Regions from separate parts of the Pseudoalteromonas sp. CO325X genome, predicted to be linked through region 4. Evidence: predicted binding sites of a transcription regulator. Region 4 holds the regulator's gene; each other region holds the start of a gene.
What was found. The regulator sigma-54, encoded in region 4, starts transcription at its own class of promoters, with help from an activator protein. The targets are predictions, from matches to a motif close to GTTGGCACGNNNNTNGNNT.
Positions count from the first base shown of each region.

Region 1: the regulator sigma-54 is predicted to act here: its motif matches at 2,126-2,144, upstream of EXT46_RS03045 (flagellar assembly protein T N-terminal domain-containing protein).
Region 2: the regulator sigma-54 is predicted to act here: its motif matches at 2,194-2,212, upstream of flgJ (flagellar assembly peptidoglycan hydrolase FlgJ).
Region 3: the regulator sigma-54 is predicted to act here: its motif matches at 2,266-2,284, upstream of flgA (flagellar basal body P-ring formation chaperone FlgA).

Region 1 is NZ_SGPG01000009.1:74,082-78,282, forward strand. It holds gene EXT46_RS03030 (LapD/MoxY N-terminal periplasmic domain-containing protein) at 1-655, opposite strand, end outside; gene EXT46_RS03035 (transglutaminase-like cysteine peptidase) at 652-1,287, opposite strand; gene EXT46_RS03040 (LPP20 family lipoprotein) at 1,596-2,051, opposite strand; gene EXT46_RS03045 (flagellar assembly protein T N-terminal domain-containing protein) at 2,180-3,349, shown strand; gene EXT46_RS03050 (glutathione peroxidase) at 3,497-4,201, shown strand, end outside.
Region 2 is NZ_SGPG01000009.1:48,537-52,737, reverse strand. It holds gene flgG (flagellar basal-body rod protein FlgG) at 1-299, shown strand, start outside; gene flgH (flagellar basal body L-ring protein FlgH) at 314-994, shown strand; gene EXT46_RS02940 (flagellar basal body P-ring protein FlgI) at 1,006-2,097, shown strand; gene flgJ (flagellar assembly peptidoglycan hydrolase FlgJ) at 2,248-3,183, shown strand; gene flgK (flagellar hook-associated protein FlgK) at 3,187-4,201, shown strand, end outside.
Region 3 is NZ_SGPG01000009.1:57,029-61,229, reverse strand. It holds gene EXT46_RS03005 (retention module-containing protein) at 1-568, shown strand, start outside; gene flgN (flagellar export chaperone FlgN) at 626-1,054, opposite strand; gene flgM (flagellar biosynthesis anti-sigma factor FlgM) at 1,047-1,373, opposite strand; gene flgA (flagellar basal body P-ring formation chaperone FlgA) at 1,446-2,162, opposite strand; gene EXT46_RS02985 (chemotaxis protein) at 2,330-3,262, shown strand; gene EXT46_RS02980 (protein-glutamate O-methyltransferase CheR) at 3,310-4,143, shown strand.
Region 4 is NZ_SGPG01000020.1:119,951-124,151, reverse strand. It holds gene lptC (LPS export ABC transporter periplasmic protein LptC) at 1-290, shown strand, start outside; gene lptA (lipopolysaccharide transport periplasmic protein LptA) at 280-804, shown strand; gene lptB (LPS export ABC transporter ATP-binding protein) at 804-1,529, shown strand; gene EXT46_RS10510 (RNA polymerase factor sigma-54) at 1,554-3,050, shown strand; gene hpf (ribosome hibernation promoting factor) at 3,076-3,363, shown strand; gene ptsN (PTS IIA-like nitrogen regulatory protein PtsN) at 3,365-3,811, shown strand; gene rapZ (RNase adapter RapZ) at 3,878-4,201, shown strand, end outside.

The sequences.
Region 1 (4,201 bases), on a different contig from region 4:
CAGCTAATTCGGCCGTATTGGGAACTGCAAGCTGCTTAAATTGCTTTTTTGAGAACCCTTGGGCTTGAGCGACTACTCGCTCTAAAGGCTTCAGTACCCAACGTAAAATGAGTGAAGCAGCAATACAGCTCAATAACGCAACAATGGCAAAACCACTGGCTAAATTGAGCACATTGTCCCATAAAGCTTCTAGTGCATATCTTTGCTGACTCTGAATATACAAGGTGCCGTATTGTTGCCAACCATTGCTTATTTGTGCAACGCCGGCGTCGACCTTAAAAGCAAACATCTGTGCAAACCAACTAGGTACTGAGGCATGTTCGTGCTGTGTAAGCGAACGCTCAACCACAACTTCACCCTGTGTATCGACTAATTTAATCTGCTGATAGTGGCCGGTATCAAAGGCTGCTGAGACGAAAAGCTCAACGGTCACTGGGTCTTTATCCATCTGACTGAGCGCAAGCGCTAAGGTTGTGGCATTATCGGCGTTTTTCAAATAAAGCTCTTCGGTGAAGCTAGATTTAACATTGTATCCGCTAATGAGTACGCTGCTGATCAACCCACTCAAAGCAATAACCACAATCACCAGCCACAGTTGTACCACCAGAGATATACGGTGCGCCCCATTGGACGCCGTAGATGCTTGCTTTATCACCACCTAACTCCTTGCTGTTCCATTTTCTTTAAAACCGAATGCCAGCGAGATAATCTCGCCCGAGGGTCGGCCACACTGTGGGTTGACGTTGCAGTCCACAGACCTTCACTGTTAAAGCTGAAAACCGGATATAAATCAGTGCGCTTCTCTGCTGGCAAAATAGCACTTGTCAGCGAGTCGAGAATGATGGGTTGGCTACTGGGTGTCGGGTAATAACCCAACACCATATGCGCTTGAAACTCTTGACTGCGAGGGCCACCTATTTGCGCTTTAACATAGATAAGCCGTAGCTTATTATCAGCGATGCCTAGCATCCTCAATGACGCGTATTTCGCTATGGCGTAGTCTTCACAATCGCCCAGCCCCTGCCCCAGGGTTTCTAATGGCGTTGCCCAATAATCTTGTTGTTTGTAGAGAAGTTGGTCGGTGCGGTAGCGCACTTGCGTGGCAAAAAACTGATTGACCAGTTGCACTTTGCGGGTTTCGGGCTGCGCACTCAAGCTAGCTAGTAATTGCTGCCAGCGCTGCGCCACCAGTAAACGTTGAGTACCGTATTGATTGCGCATAAGCGTTTGAAACAAGTCGCTGTCCATAGTTGCGCCAGCGTGAATGGCACTCATGAGCAATGTCATGGCGAACACTAAACCTAGCCCCAGCCACCGTATTTTATTTATAATTTTCGCACTGCTCACTACGTCCTAAAAGCCTACATAGTTTCTGCGCACCGCTTAGGACGCAATGGGTTTGATTTATTAAAGCATAGCAGTGATTTTCAGTTCTGCAGCACCCGATGTTGGCCGTAAATGCAGTATAAAGAGGTGCTTAGAATAAGTTTGATATTAGCAATTAAAGCAAAAATGCAGGTGTATAAAGGCAAGAAAAGATAAAACCCAAGCGCACAGGCGTACACTTGGGGCAATGTTATATATCAGCAAGCACCTCAGTAGTAAGTGACCTTTTTTACCTTGCGAGGTTTACTCTGAGTAATGTAAAGATCGTGTACTAGCTTCATATCCAGTTCTAATTCAGTCGCATAACTGTCGCCAACAACATAACTGCGTTTAACTCGAGCCCCTCGGATCACCCCTTGAACCCGTGCCTGCAGTACATCATCTCCAGCAATGGCATTGGCAACGGTGGTTTGCCCTTGCATTTGCTGGCCATAAACCTGCTCCGCCAACTCCCGGTAAGCTTCTATCTTTGAAGCTTTCATCGCCATCAGCGATTTTTGCTGGGCGCTTTCACCGGGCTGCGGTGCAATAGGCGCGTAGCCAATCGCACGTAAAATCGGATAATTGTCAGGCTGCTCGATGGCATATTCAACGTGCTTATCAAACACGCTGCTGCAACCGAGCATGCTCCATGTGCTGATCAGCAGTATCATCATTCGTAGCATGTTTTGCTCCACATTGATTGTCTCTAAACCTATGCTCAGTAGTATGCACGATAAATGCCACTATTACAGGGGGAGTTGGTATGTTCTTTGCTGTCTTTGTTGCAAGAACATTTTTAGGTGGGATAACTATGCGATATTTGGCATCTGTGTGCGCACTGATGATTGCACTAATAAGCCCGAGTGTCAGCGCCCAATGGTTGCAAACCACAGGGGTTGCGACTTTAGAGGATGGAGATACTGAAACAGCACGCGCCAGCGCGGTCAGCGACGCTATAAAACAGGCGTTATTATATTCAGGGCTGGAGCTATCCAGTGTGCAGACCTTGACTAACGGCGTGCTCACTCAGGATCACCTTTCTTTGCAAGCACATGGTCAAGTACAACAAATGCAGCTGCTCGAAGAGCAACAAAGTGATGGCATGATCAGTGTCACCATGCAAATTGAAGTGTTAGACAACCCACAGCAATGCCCTGAACAAGACTTTGTTAGCCACTTTGCTCTCACACGCACGGCATTGGACAATCCACAGCAAGCTCGTTATGGTCAAATATTTGACGTGGCCCCAGCTTTTACTAAGCAGCTCTACGCAATTATGAGCCAAACGCAACTAGCAATGCTGCCTATTCCTTATTTTAAAGAAGCGGTGGATGTTAGCCCCTTCTTTACACAGCAATTTCAGTATGATGAAAACGTACTGGAATATATTCGCGACAAAAGTAACAGTCAGTACGTGTTACTTTCGCAAATCACCGATATTTCCACCGGCAAGCAATTAAATAATGATTATGCATTTTGGCAGGACGAAAGCTATAACCGCTATTTTAATGTAGAGTTTGCGTTATTCGATGCCTTGAGCTTTGAAAAAATATGGCAAAAAGCCTATCAAACTCAAGGGCCTTGGCAATTTGAAAAAACCGCTCGTATCGATGTAAACAGTGGCACTTTTTGGCAGAGCCAATACGGACGAGCCATTACTGCGCTCAGTGAAAAAGTGATGTTTGACCTTAACAATGAGCTGCGCTGCCTACCGACCCGTGGCTTAATTCAGCATATTGATGGTGACCAAGTAGTTGTCAACTTAGGTAAAGCCAACGGCTTAATGATGGGCCAGCAACTCACTTTGGCACATAGCAGCAACCTCACCACCTATGCAGGCAAACATTTGCCACGTCAGGTAACTACCTTACATCGTGTAGAAGTGAATCAGCTTTACCAACACAGTGCCATTGCCACTAATATTGGTAAACGGCCACTAGCGAATATTCAACTCAACGACTTAGTGTTACTGAGCCAATAGCCTGGCTCAGCACTTCCTGCGTACCATTTAAAATCAAGATACGTTCAACGTTCGGTTTTAACAATCAAAGTCATCAATTCTTACTGATATACAAATCGACTCGCTTTTGTCACACTGTACCCAACACATCGAAAGGAGATTATCAGTATGACAACATTAAACAACAGCGAAGGCCAACGAATTCCTCAGGTGACATTTGCAGTGCGTAAAGGCGAGCAATGGCAACAACTTACCTCAAACGATATCTTTGCAGGTAAGACGGTCGTGGTTTTCTCATTGCCCGGCGCGTTTACACCGACCTGCTCGTCAACACACTTACCCCGCTACAACGAGCTTGCAGGTGTACTAAAACAAAATGGCGTAGATGACATTGTCTGCGTGTCGGTAAACGATACATTTGTTATGAATGCCTGGGCTGAGCACCAAGAGGCCGACAATATTACCTTACTCCCTGACGGTAACGGCGAGTTCACTGACGGCATGGGCATGCTGGTTGACAAGAACGACCTAGGTTTTGGTAAACGTAGCTGGCGCTACTCCATGCTCGTGAAAGACGGCGTGGTCGAGAAGATGTTTATCGAGCCGCAAAAACCAGGCGACCCTTTTGAGGTATCGGATGCAGATACTATGCTTGATTATATTAACCCCAAACAAAGTAAGCCACAGCCAGTAAGCATTATTACAAAGCCGGGATGCCCGTTTTGTACCAAAGCGAAAACAATGCTTACGCAGCACGGTCTTGCTTTTGAGGAAATTGTGTTGGGTAGTCAAGCGTCGCTTACCAGCTTAAAAGCGATATCCGGTAGAGATACGGTACCGCAAGTATTTATTGGTGGGCAACATATAGGTGGC
Region 2 (4,201 bases), on a different contig from region 4:
GGCAGGCGGACAATGTGGTGATTGGTCAGTTGGTGATCAGTGACTTTATTAATCCGTCGGGTCTTGAGCCCATGGGCCAGAACCTGTATACCGAAACTGCCGTCAGTGGCGCTCCGGTGCAAGGTAACCCGGGAGTAGACGGCTTGGGTATTATTGTTCAAGGAGCATTGGAAACCTCGAACGTTAATGTGACCGAAGAGCTGGTCAACTTAATTGAAACACAGCGTGTTTATGAGATGAACTCTAAAGTGATTTCATCTGTAGACCAGATGCTCAGCTATATTAATCAGCAGCTATAAGTGGGGGCATTATGATTAGGCCAATTGCACTATCAATTACTTTTGTACTTGCTACAGGGTGTGTTTCTACACAAAACTCCCATGTTGTCGAAAACGACCCTTACTATGCGCCGATGTATCCGCAGGAAGCAACACAAAACATGACCCAAAGTGGCGGCCTTTTCAATCCCGTATTGGCGAACGATTTGTATGCCGATAAGAAAGCGTTGCGTACTGGAGATATCATTACTGTGGTACTGCGTGAGTCAACGCAAGCATCAAAAACGGCAAAAACGGAAACAGACAGGGAGACCGAGCTGGGGTTAGAGCCGGTTATTGGTTTAGGCGGCAATCCGGTCAATATCGGTGGAGATAGCATTCAAATGGGTGTGAACTCAGATGCTTCGTTCACCGGCGACGCTAAATCTAATCAATCCAATAGTTTGTCAGGCAATATTTCCGTGAATGTGATGCGTGTGCTGCCCAATGGTAACCTGGTGATTCGTGGCGAAAAATGGTTAACGCTTAATACTGGGCAGGAGTTTATTCGCTTAGAAGGCATTGTTCGCCCAGCTGATGTGAGCTCCGAAAACACCGTAGAAAGTAGCCGTATCGCTAATGCGCGTATTCAATATTCTGGCAAAGGCGAGCTGCAAGAAACGCAAAGTGCCGGTTGGCTATCACGGTTCTTTATGAGCACTTTGTTCCCATTCTAAGGAGTCCAGTCATGAAATGGTTAAACCTTATCGTGTTCTGCATGGCGTTGACTAGCTGGCAAAGTTTTGCCGAGCGTGTCAAAGATGTGGCCATGGTTGAGGGCGTACGTAGTAACCAGTTAGTGGGTTATGGTCTGGTTGTGGGTCTGCCTGGCACGGGAGAGAAGAGCCGCTTTACCGAACAAAGCTTTAAAGCGATGTTGAATAACTTTGGCATTACTTTGCCGGCCAACCTCAAGCCAAAGATTAATAATGTTGCAGCGGTTGCCGTTCATGCGGATATGCCGGCGTTTATCAAACCCGGCCAGAGTATGGATGTCACTGTCTCTTCAGTAGGCAGTGCTGAGAGCCTACGCGGTGGTACCTTATTGCAAACCTTCTTGAAAGGTGTCGATGGTAATATTTATGCTATTGCTCAAGGTAGTTTAGTTGTCAGTGGATTAGGCGCGCAAGGGCTTGATGGCTCACGTGTGGTGGTCAATACGCCAACTGTGGGGCGAATTCCTAATGGCGGCATTGTCGAGCGCGCGATCCCAAGCCCCTTTACCCAAGGGGATTACATTACCTTTAACCTTAATCGTCCTGACTTTACTACCGCGAAGCGCTTATCCGATACCATTAATAATCTCGTCGGGCCGAATACCGCAATGGCAATGGACGCGGCGTCAGTGCGCGTAACTGCCCCACGTGATGTTTCGCAACGAGTCGCTTATTTATCGACGCTGGAGAACCTTGAATTCACTCCTGCCGATAATGCTGCGAAAATCATTGTCAACTCCCGTACCGGTACCATAGTGATTGGCAAAAATGTTAAGTTGCAGCCAGCGGCTATTACTCATGGCGGGCTCACGGTGACCATCGCCGAAAATGCAGAAGTGTCGCAGCCTAATGCATTGGCCGAGGGTGAGACGGTGGTTACCAATCAAAGTATTATTGATGTGCGTGAAGACGACTCGCGTGCCTTTGTTTTTGACCCCGGGGTGAGTTTAGATGATCTTGTGCGCGCAATTAATGAAGTGGGCGCCGCACCGGGAGATTTAATGGCCATTCTTGAGGCGTTAAAAGAGGCTGGTGCTATTAATGGTCAGTTGGTGGTCATTTAAATCTGATACTGCAACAGCAAACCCCAAGTGCCCAAAGCCTTGGGGTTTGCTGTTTTTATAGCCATCTAAGTTCTTGTTAATCAGAGCTATAAAGTCAGTGGTACGTTTTTTGCTTTAGTTTTTGCATCTAGTCATAACTTTGTCAGTCTTATGGATGCTAACCAACTGCAAACGCAAAGCGTCTTCGATCTCAATAGCTTAGATAAGCTTCGTCAAGATGCGTTAAAACAGCCAGCCGGCAGCGACGGCGAGCGCGCGGCCCTAAAGCAAGCAGCGCAGCAGTTTGAGTCTATCTTTACGCAAATGCTGCTCAAAAGCATGCGCAAAGCCAATGAAGCCTTCGAAGACGAAGACAGTCCGTTTAATGCCAGCAGCGTTAAATACTTCCAAGACATGCATGATCAGCAGCTTTCCAGTGAGTTATCGGCGAATGGCTCACTGGGCTTGGCCGATTTGATTGTGCAACAGTTATCGCCACAAAAAGACAGCTATATGCCTGCGTCAGCTTTGCGTGATGCGCGGTTAAACAACGCGCAAGTGAAAACTCAAGAACAATACACTGAGGCATCTCCTATCGCTCACAAAGCCGATTTCGCCAATGCCAAGGAGTTTGTCGAAGGGGTGTGGGACGTTGCCCGTCAAGCAGCTGGTAAAATCGGTGTGCACCCCGGTGTTATGGTTGCTCAAGCAGCATTGGAAACTGGTTGGGGCAAGCACATTATTAAAACTGCGAGCGGCGAAAGTTCGAACAATTTATTTAATATCAAAGCGCACCGTGACTGGCAGGGGGAAGCGACTGTTAAACCAACATTAGAGTATGAAGGAGGAGTTGCGGTTCAGCGTAAAGAACCGTTCCGAGTGTATGACTCTATTAAACAAAGTTTCGATGATTTTGTCTCATTTTTAAAAACTAATCCCCGTTACCAGCAGGCTTTAGATGTGGCCGATAAGCCTCATCAGTTTATCGACGCTATACAACAAGCTGGCTACGCCACCGATCCACAGTATGCAGAGAAAATTAAACGTGTGTTAGGACAAAGCGAATTACGCGCCCTAGCCGGTGATCTGCTAAGGCAAGGAGAGTAGATCATGTCATTTAACCTACTAAACATTGCCAGTTCAGGCATTCGTGCCAATACCGAGCTGCTTAATACTACCAGTAAAAATATTGCCAATATTAATACCGAAGGCTACGTGCGCGAGCGTACAGAGCATGGCACCACCTTCGACAATCAGGTCGGCCGTGGGCAAACCTATCGTTTGCTCAATGAGTTTGCACAACAGCAACTCAATAGAGATACCTCTAATCGCTCCTTCTTTGAGCGCTTTATGGAGGAAGCACAGCGTATTGATAGCCAGTTCTCTGAGGAGTCCAATAGCCTGTCTACGCAAATCAATGGCATGTTTAATAATTTGCAAGAGGCGCTGAATCAGCCCTCTAACAATGTTACCCGCTCGTTGTTCTTCACCAACGCGGAAAACTTTGTTAATCAGATGGATAGGTTGTCAGGGATTGTGTCGCAACAAAAGAGTGTGGTGAATGATCAGCTTGGGATCCTTGCTGATGAAGCCAATGGCTTAATTGAGAAAATTAGTGAGCTGAACAACCAAATTACCGCTGTTCATGGCAAGAAAGATCAAGCTGATGCCAGCTCGGTCTATAACGAGCGCGACAAAGCGATTAAAGATCTTTCAGAGCTAATGAACCTAGAAACACTTGACGGACCTCACGGTGAAAAATTGGTGTTCATGTCCACAGGTGAAGCCTTGGTTATGGAAAATGGTAGCTTTAACTTGTTCTCGTTAAATGGCGACCCAGATCCGAACCTTAAGGAACTTCGCCTTGATGTGACCTCCGGGCAAGCCAATAGCTTAGAGATTGATACCAACAGCTTAAAAGGCGAGATTGGTGGCCTGTTGGCTTATCGAGATGAGGTACTTATACCGGCGCAAAATCAGCTAGGACAAATGGGCTTATCATTAGCCGACGCCTTCAATCAGCAAAACCGCTTGGGGATGGACGCCAACGGTGAAATAGGCGGTGATCTGTTCACTTTGCCCACCGTCAACGGCTTACCATTTGCCGCTAATGCGGGGTCGGGCA
Region 3 (4,201 bases), on a different contig from region 4:
GAGTACAACCACTGACGCTAGTGGGGACTGGGGATATACTCTCTCATTACTTGATTTAGATTTACTCAGTGGTGAGGATTATTATTTCGTGACCATTGATGATGCGGGCAACTATTTAGTAAAAGATACCAATAATCAGGTGTTTGATAGTGGCTCTATTTATGAAAACTCCTCAGCAGAGCAACCTTTAGAGATCAGCGCTTCCGCTCAAGAGGTGGTGGTTGAAGAAACTGATAGTCAAAGCCATTATGCCAGTGTTGAGACTCTGGATTATGAGGCTGTAAGTTTTAGCTTAAATAATGAGCAGTTTACCGAGTTTAACCAAGTAAAAGAAATCACAGTCAGTGCCGAGCAAGCTATCAGTGAATCGGGCTTGTTAGGAGCAGAGTCAATTTTGGATAATCCCGGTGAGGCAGAAGAAGTATTAGCTCAATTTGATGATTTAGCCTCAGAGCAAACAGTAACAAGTGAGGAGCATGGCTTTGGAGGAGCCTCGCATTATGCCACTGTTGGCGAAGATGAAGTGCTCAAAGCGATGCTGGATAGCTCAGGCAAAGGCGAATTATAAAAGACAAAAAAGGGAGCTCAGGCTCCCTTTTTCAAATCAATATTTAGCTTAGTAGGTTCAGGCTTTTAAATTCTTTACGATTTTATTTTCGCTGCGGTCAATCCCACCGTCGGCAGCATAGGTTAATGAACTTGGTGCGCCGATAAGAATATCTTTGAGTTGTTTGACAGTGAGTTGAGCATTATGAGCAGCTTGGGCGTTCACTTGATTTTGCTGTTTGCATTTTAGCAATAAAGTCTGTGCATGCTCTATCATCTCTTGGTGCGGCGCTAATACCTCTTGCTCTTGCGCTTTCAATAGCTGAGCAATATGCTGGTCTTGTTGCTGAATTTGAACAAGCGCTTGCTCTTTTCTAGGCGTTAATTCCTTCAGCTCATCACCACTGCGCCCAGCAATAGCGCTCAGCTCGTCTTCAAGTAGCTGTAGCAAGTTTTGTAAACTTGAGAGCTGTTGGCCGAGAGCTACACTAAGTGCTGAATCAGCCATACAAATCGAACTCAAACGCAGCGATGTTTTTAGCAAGCTTTTCGCTATCTACTTGATATTTTCCTTCACTGATAGCTTGCTTTAATTCGTCAACCTTTTGTTGATCGAACCCTGATGAGCGCTCAGCTTTTTCTTGCAAAGACTTCATTTGCTTTGCTTGTGGGGTAAGGCTTACTGAATCTGCTGCAGCCTTAGTACTGGCTTTTGCATTTGCCTCATTACCTTGAGTTTGCGTTTGGTTGAGCTTTTGTTGCTCCACTTTATTTTGTGGTGTGTTGTACACCGAGCCTTGCTGGCCTTTGTTGACTTGATTCACCATCACTAATTACCTAAGCTATATTGACCTTTGCACTGTTTATCGGCCATTCTAGCCAATACTTTAGCATAAAATTTAAATATTAACCGCCACGGTTTCCACTGCTGTTACTTTGGCATTGATTAGCCGGCCAGACTTTACATTACGCACGCGAATATTATCGCCGACACCGCCATCTTCTAGCGCTTCTCCAGATGTTTTTATAGTGAGTCCGTTAAAGCGGGCAATAATGCTCACATTATCGCCCTTACACACCATGCACAACTGATTCATACTAATTGGCAATCCTCTGCGAATACTGCGTTTACTACGGCTGCCGACAATAACTTCTGGCTGCTCTATGTAGCGAGCGCGAACAAAATGTTGCGGACGCTGCTCCGTAGTTAAATCATCAGCACTAATAATTTGCCCACGGGCAATGTGATCATTGGCGACCACGATAGTAGAGAGCTTACTGATGCGTACATGGACATACTGACTCCAAAGAGCAGGACTTGGACACTTAAGTTTTACTGTTACCTGCCGATTAAATGGCGGAGCGCTAGCCGTAGAGGCTTGCGGTGTTACTGCACACTCTCTAGGACCGATGCGCGCATCTAAGTCCATCGCTTGCACTTGCAGCTCTTGATCGGGCTGAATGTGCGCTTGCTCTGTGATGTATTGCTCAGCAAGCGTTTGCAAAGCGTGGCGATCATAGCGCTGTTGTTGGCTGTTGTTTGCCTCAGCCGTTGAGCTTATTAATACACCGGCTATTAACCATAAGCTTTGGAAAAGTTGAATTTTTTTGAACATACTCACCATGTTTCGACTATGCTTATTGGGTAAAACAGGGTATAACTACGAAGCGTCAAAAACTGGGCGTTCTAGCGTAGTTATACTAACGTATGAAGCTAAGAAGCAAAATGCGTTCCTATTTGGCGCGAGTGTGCGAAGTTGTAAATTAATGCTAGGAGAATCCGATGGCTGGCATTTTAGATTCTGTCAATCAACGAACCCAACTTGTGGGTCAAAACCGCCTTGAATTATTGCTGTTTAAACTAAAAGGACGCCAGCGGTTCGGGATCAACGTTTTTAAAGTTAGAGAAGTCCTTCAGTGTCCACCACTAACAAATATGCCGAAAACGAATTCTTATATTCGTGGGGTAGCGCATATTCGTGGACAAACCATTTCTATCATCGATTTGTCTATGGCAGTAGGCGGTCCGGCCATCACTGATATTGAAAATTGCTTTATTATTATCGCCGAATATAACCGCTCTGTGCAGGGGTTTTTGGTGGGTGGCGTTGAGCGTATCGTCAATATGAACTGGGAAAAGATTATGCCACCGCCGTCAGGTGCGGGGCGTTATTCTTACCTTACCGCAGTGACTGAGATTGATGACGAGCTCGTAGAAATCTTGGATGTCGAAAAAATTCTTGCAGAGATCAGCCCTGTTAATACCGAGGTCAGTGAGGGCATTGCCTCAGATGGCGAGATGCAGAAAGATCTCGGTGAGCGTATTGTGTTTATTGCCGATGACTCTGCCGTGGCGCGTAATCAAGTAAAACGGGCACTGGAGCCTCTCGGGGTGCAAACTGAGCTGGCGAAAAACGGTAAAGAGGCCCTGCTGCGATTAAAAGAAATAGCGAAGCTCGACTGCAAAGATGATATCACTGAGCGAGTGGCGTTACTGATATCGGATGTGGAAATGCCAGAGATGGACGGCTATACCTTAACAGCAGAGGTCAAAGCGGATCCGAAGCTGGCACCATTGCATGTGATACTGCACACCTCTTTAAGTGGCGTATTTAACCATGCGATGATAGAAAAAGTTGGGGCAGATGATTTTATTGCCAAATTTAACCCCGACGAACTGGCTACAGCAGTTAAAAAGTGGGTGCATTGTGATTAATGCCGCCTTGTCTTGTAACCGCTTCAAGTGAGTTAGGTGAGAGTAATTTGGAAAATAAGCATTTAGAGCTCGGTGAATACAACCAGTTTCGTGCATTTTTAGAACAGCAGTGTGGCATTGTGCTGGGTGATAACAAACTTTATTTAGTTAAAAGTCGCTTGGCTCCGCTGATGGCTCGCTTTAGCGTTGAATCTTTGTCGCAGTTGGTTAGTAAAACGTTGAGCCCGCATGAGCGGCAACTTCGTGCCGCTGTTGTTGATGCCATGACCACCAATGAAACATTGTGGTTTCGCGACTCTTATCCGTTTGAATTATTGAAGACAAAGCTCTTACCTGAGTGCAAAGATTTACGTCGGCCGGTAAAAATTTGGTCGGCGGCCAGTTCTTCAGGGCAAGAACCCTACTCAATAGCGATGTCAGTGGCCGAATATCAACAGTCCCGCCCAGGTCAACTGTCCTCGGGAGCGCAAATAATCGGTACGGATATCTCTAATACCATGCTCGATATTTGTAAAAATGCTGAGTATGACTCATTGGCATTGGCTCGAGGGCTCAGTGCTGAAAGACGCAAAAAGTTTTTTAGCGATAGCGGCAACGGTATGGCTAAAGTTAATGACAATGTAAAACGTATGGTGAGCTTTCGCCATTTGAATTTACTGGATTCATATGCGTTGCTGGGTAAGTTTGACATTATCTTTTGTCGCAACGTCCTTATTTATTTTTCTCCGGAAGTAAAAGCCAAGATCATTGGTCAATTCGCGCAAGCGCTTAACCCTAAGGGATATTTGTTTTTAGGAGCGAGTGAATCAATGACAGGCTTGAGTACCGAGTTCGATATGATCCGTTGTAATCCCGGTATCATCTACCAAAAAAAGTATTAAATACATAGCCTTACAATCTATGGTCTAAAAATTGCTGTAGCCCCTCCAAGAGAGTCAA
Region 4 (4,201 bases):
AAACAGAAAATTGGCAGGTAAACGCCGATGAAGCGACTTTATACAACAACAATATTTTGATCTTGGAAAATAACGTCACCGCCACCAACTTAAAAGAAGGGGCGATGATTGAGAAGGTCAGCGCTGAGGCCATTCAAGTTGATATAGATAGCCAGCGCATGGAGTCCGAGCAGGCTGTAGTATTAAGTGGCCCGAATATGAAGATCACTGGGCAAGGCTTGAAAGCAGACCTCAATACAGAGATAGTTGAATTAACAGAACATACGCGAACAATATATTATGACCAATAAAATCAGTGCATTAATTACATCCATCGCAATTGGCTTGTGCTCTGCCAGCGCGATTGCTGAGCAAATCACCGCCAAGGAAGTGTTAATTGATGCCGACAAACAACAAGCACTGATCAAAGAAAATATCACTATTTTTGATAAGAACGTGCATATTGTTCACGGCAAACGGGAAATAAAAGCTGACCGCCTTGAAGCTCACCGTCGTCCAGAATTGGGGGATAACAAGCAATTGCTCGTAGCCACCGGCTCACCAGCCGTGTACACCGAAGTGATGGAAGATGGCACAGAGATTTCTGCACAGGCGCTGGAAATTCGTTATGATGTCGCCTCTGAAACCCTTAAAATTCAAGGTGATGCCAAGATTGCCATGGCCGACCAGCATATCGTTGCCGAAACCATAAGCTATGATATTGCCAAACAGCTGATCACCGCTGAAAAAGATGAAAACTCCAGCACACGAGTGCGCACAACATTAACACCACAAAGTGACGATACGCCGGAGAAAGAGCAATAATGGCGACTCTTAAAGCACAAAAACTAGCGAAAAGCTATAAAGGCCGGGAGGTCGTCAAAAGTGTTGGCTTAGAGGTGCAAGCGGGTAGTATCGTCGGCTTGCTCGGCCCTAATGGAGCCGGTAAGACAACTACTTTTTACATGATAGTCGGCTTGGTACCCAGTGATAAAGGCACCATCAGTATTGATGATGAGGATATCACCTTGATGCCGATGCATTCTCGTGCGCGCTTAGGTATTGGTTATTTACCGCAAGAGTCATCTATTTTTCGAAAGCTGACAGTTTTTCAAAATTTGATGGCCATCCTAGAAACCCGCAAGGGCTTAAGCAAAGCCGAGCGTGAAAGCGAGCTTGAGGGCCTGCTTGATGAGTTCAATATACAGCACATTCGAGACTCACAAGGAATGGCGTTATCTGGTGGCGAACGTCGCCGGGTAGAAATAGCGCGAGCATTGGCGGCAAACCCCAAGTTTATCTTGTTGGATGAACCTTTTGCTGGTGTCGACCCTATTTCAGTGTTAGATATAAAGAAAATCATAGAGCATCTGCGCAATCGTGGCATTGGTGTATTAATCACCGACCACAATGTGCGAGAGACCCTAGACGTATGTGAAACCGCATACATTGTTTCCCATGGCGAGCTCATTGCTTCCGGCACTCCAGAGCAAGTTCTTGCCGATCAAACGGTTCGCGACGTCTATTTGGGTGAGCAGTTTAGATTATAACGATTAAAGGATTGTTAGAGATACATGAGGCAATCATTACAGCTGCGCCTAGGCCAGCAATTAACAATGACCCCACAATTGCAGCAAGCGATTCGCCTGTTGCAGCTCAGTACTTTGGATCTCCAACAAGAAATTCAAGAGGCGTTGGACGCCAACCCATTACTTGAAGTTGAAGAAGACAATTACGCCGACAATAACGACAACCAAGAGCAAAAAGAGTCGACGTCCGACAGCCAAAATAACGACATCGCCGAGACGGCCAGTGCCAGCAAAGATGAAGTTGAAAGTGCTGATGCCATGAACAACGAGTCCATCAGTGAGGACTTGCCCATGGATGTGTCTTGGGATGAGTATATTAGTGCGGCTCCCGTTGCCTCCTCTGGGCCTATGCCAGAAGATGAGTCTATCTATCAAGGCGAAACCACCGAGTCGCTGCACGATTATTTGATGTGGCAGCTGCAATTAACACCTTTTAGTGCCACCGACGAGGCCATCGCCACAGCCATCATTGAAGCCATCAATGACAACGGCATTTTAACGGTCAGTTGTGAAGATCTGCTGGAAAGCTTGAACCATGACGAACAAGACGATGGTATCGAGCTCGATGAAATTGAAGCCGTCCTTAAGCGTATCCAACTCTTTGATCCAGTAGGAATTGGTGCGCGTTCTTTACAAGAGTGCTTGTTGATCCAGCTCAAGCAATTTGACCCACAAACTCCTTGGCTTGAAGAGACCAAAGAGGTAATTTGTAACTATATTGATTTGCTTGGTAGTCGTGACTATCGCACCTTGATGAAAAAGACTAAGCTTAAAGAAGCGCAGTTAAAAGAGGTGATGACACTGATACACAGTTTAAATCCAACTCCTGCAGCCACGATTGTGCGAGAGCAGTCAGAGTATGTGATTCCAGATGTATCGGTGAAGAAAGTTAAAGGCCGCTGGGTGGTTGAATTAAACCCAGATAGTATGCCTAAGATCCGCGTTAACGATCACTATGCATCAATGTCGCGAAGCTGTAAGTCGCAAAGTGATAGTCAATTTATTCGCTCGCATTTACAAGAAGCGAAATGGTTTATAAAGAGCTTGGAGCAACGCAATGATACGCTACTTAAAGTAACTAATTGCATTGTTCAACAACAACAGGCATTCTTTGAACATGGTGAAGAGGCAATGAAGCCAATGGTGCTTAATGACGTTGCCGAAATGGTGGAAATGCATGAGTCAACGATTTCCCGTGTGACCACCCAAAAGTATATGCATACACCACGGGGTATTTTTGAGCTGAAGTACTTTTTCTCCAGCCATGTTACAACCGAAAACGGAGGTGAATGCTCGTCCACAGCGATTCGAGCATTGATCAAAAAGCTAGTAGCTGCGGAGAATCCTGCTAAGCCGTTGAGTGATAGCAAGATTGCCGACGTACTAGCCGAGCAAGGAATTAAAGTGGCTCGGCGCACGATAGCTAAATATCGTGAATCGCTAGCCATTCCACCGTCAAATCAGCGTAAAAGTTTGATATAGACGTTAGACAAGAAGGAAAATGCTTATGCAATTAAATCTTACCGGTCGTCACGTAGAAATCACTGATTCTCTTCGCAACTATGTGAATAGCAAATTTGCAAAATTAGAGCGTCACTTTGACCATATAAATAATGTGCATGTCATTCTTGATATTGAAAAACTAACACAAAAAGCAGAAGCTACTCTTCACGTTAACGGTGGTGAACTGTTCGCAACCGCAGAGCACCAGGATATGTATGCGGCGATCGACGGCTTAATTGATAAGCTCGACCGTCAAGTGATTAAACATAAAGAGAAATTATCTCGTCACTAACATGAACCTAGATTCACTCTTTAGCAAGGACTGCAGCAAAGCTGCGGTCCTTTTTAATAGCAAAAAAAGAATGCTGGAGTACCTCTCTCAGGTGGCACATCAGCACAGCCCTCACCTCAGCGAGCAATCGGTACTTGATGCTTTGCTGACCCGCGAAAAGCTGGGCAGTACCGGTATAGGTAAAGGCGTTGCTATTCCGCACGGCCGTCTCGATGGTATCGACAGTACCATTGCCATTGTTGTAACTAATCGCGAAGCCATTAACTTTGATGCCATTGATAACCTTCCGGTGGATATCTTTGTCGCACTTTTAGTGCCGGCCAATGAGACTGAACAACACCTGAAGACCTTAGCGACAATTGCTGATAAACTAAAAGACAAACAACTGTGTAAACAACTGCGCTCAGCCAGCAGCGATCAAGAGCTTTATCAATTGATCGCCGACTAATGCGCGCCGTATTGATTCATGGTGTCGTTTAAATGTGCGTCTTGGGGTAAAACAAGGAGTTGTCGGATGGAACTTATCATTGTCAGTGGTCGCTCGGGTTCTGGAAAATCAGTCGCGTTACGGGTGCTCGAAGACCTTGGGTACTATTGCGTAGATAACATCCCGGTTATTTTACTCCCCTCTTTGGTGCGCAGTGTTTCGGCAAATTATGACAAAATTGCCGTCAGTATCGACGTGCGCAATTTGCCCAAAGAGCAGCATGAATTTAACGACATTCTCGCTTATCTGCCTGAGTTTGCTAAGCCTTCGCTATTTTACCTTGATAGTGACGAACAAACGTTGATTAAGCGTTTCTCTGAAACTCGTCGGCTACACCCCTTATCAATGCAA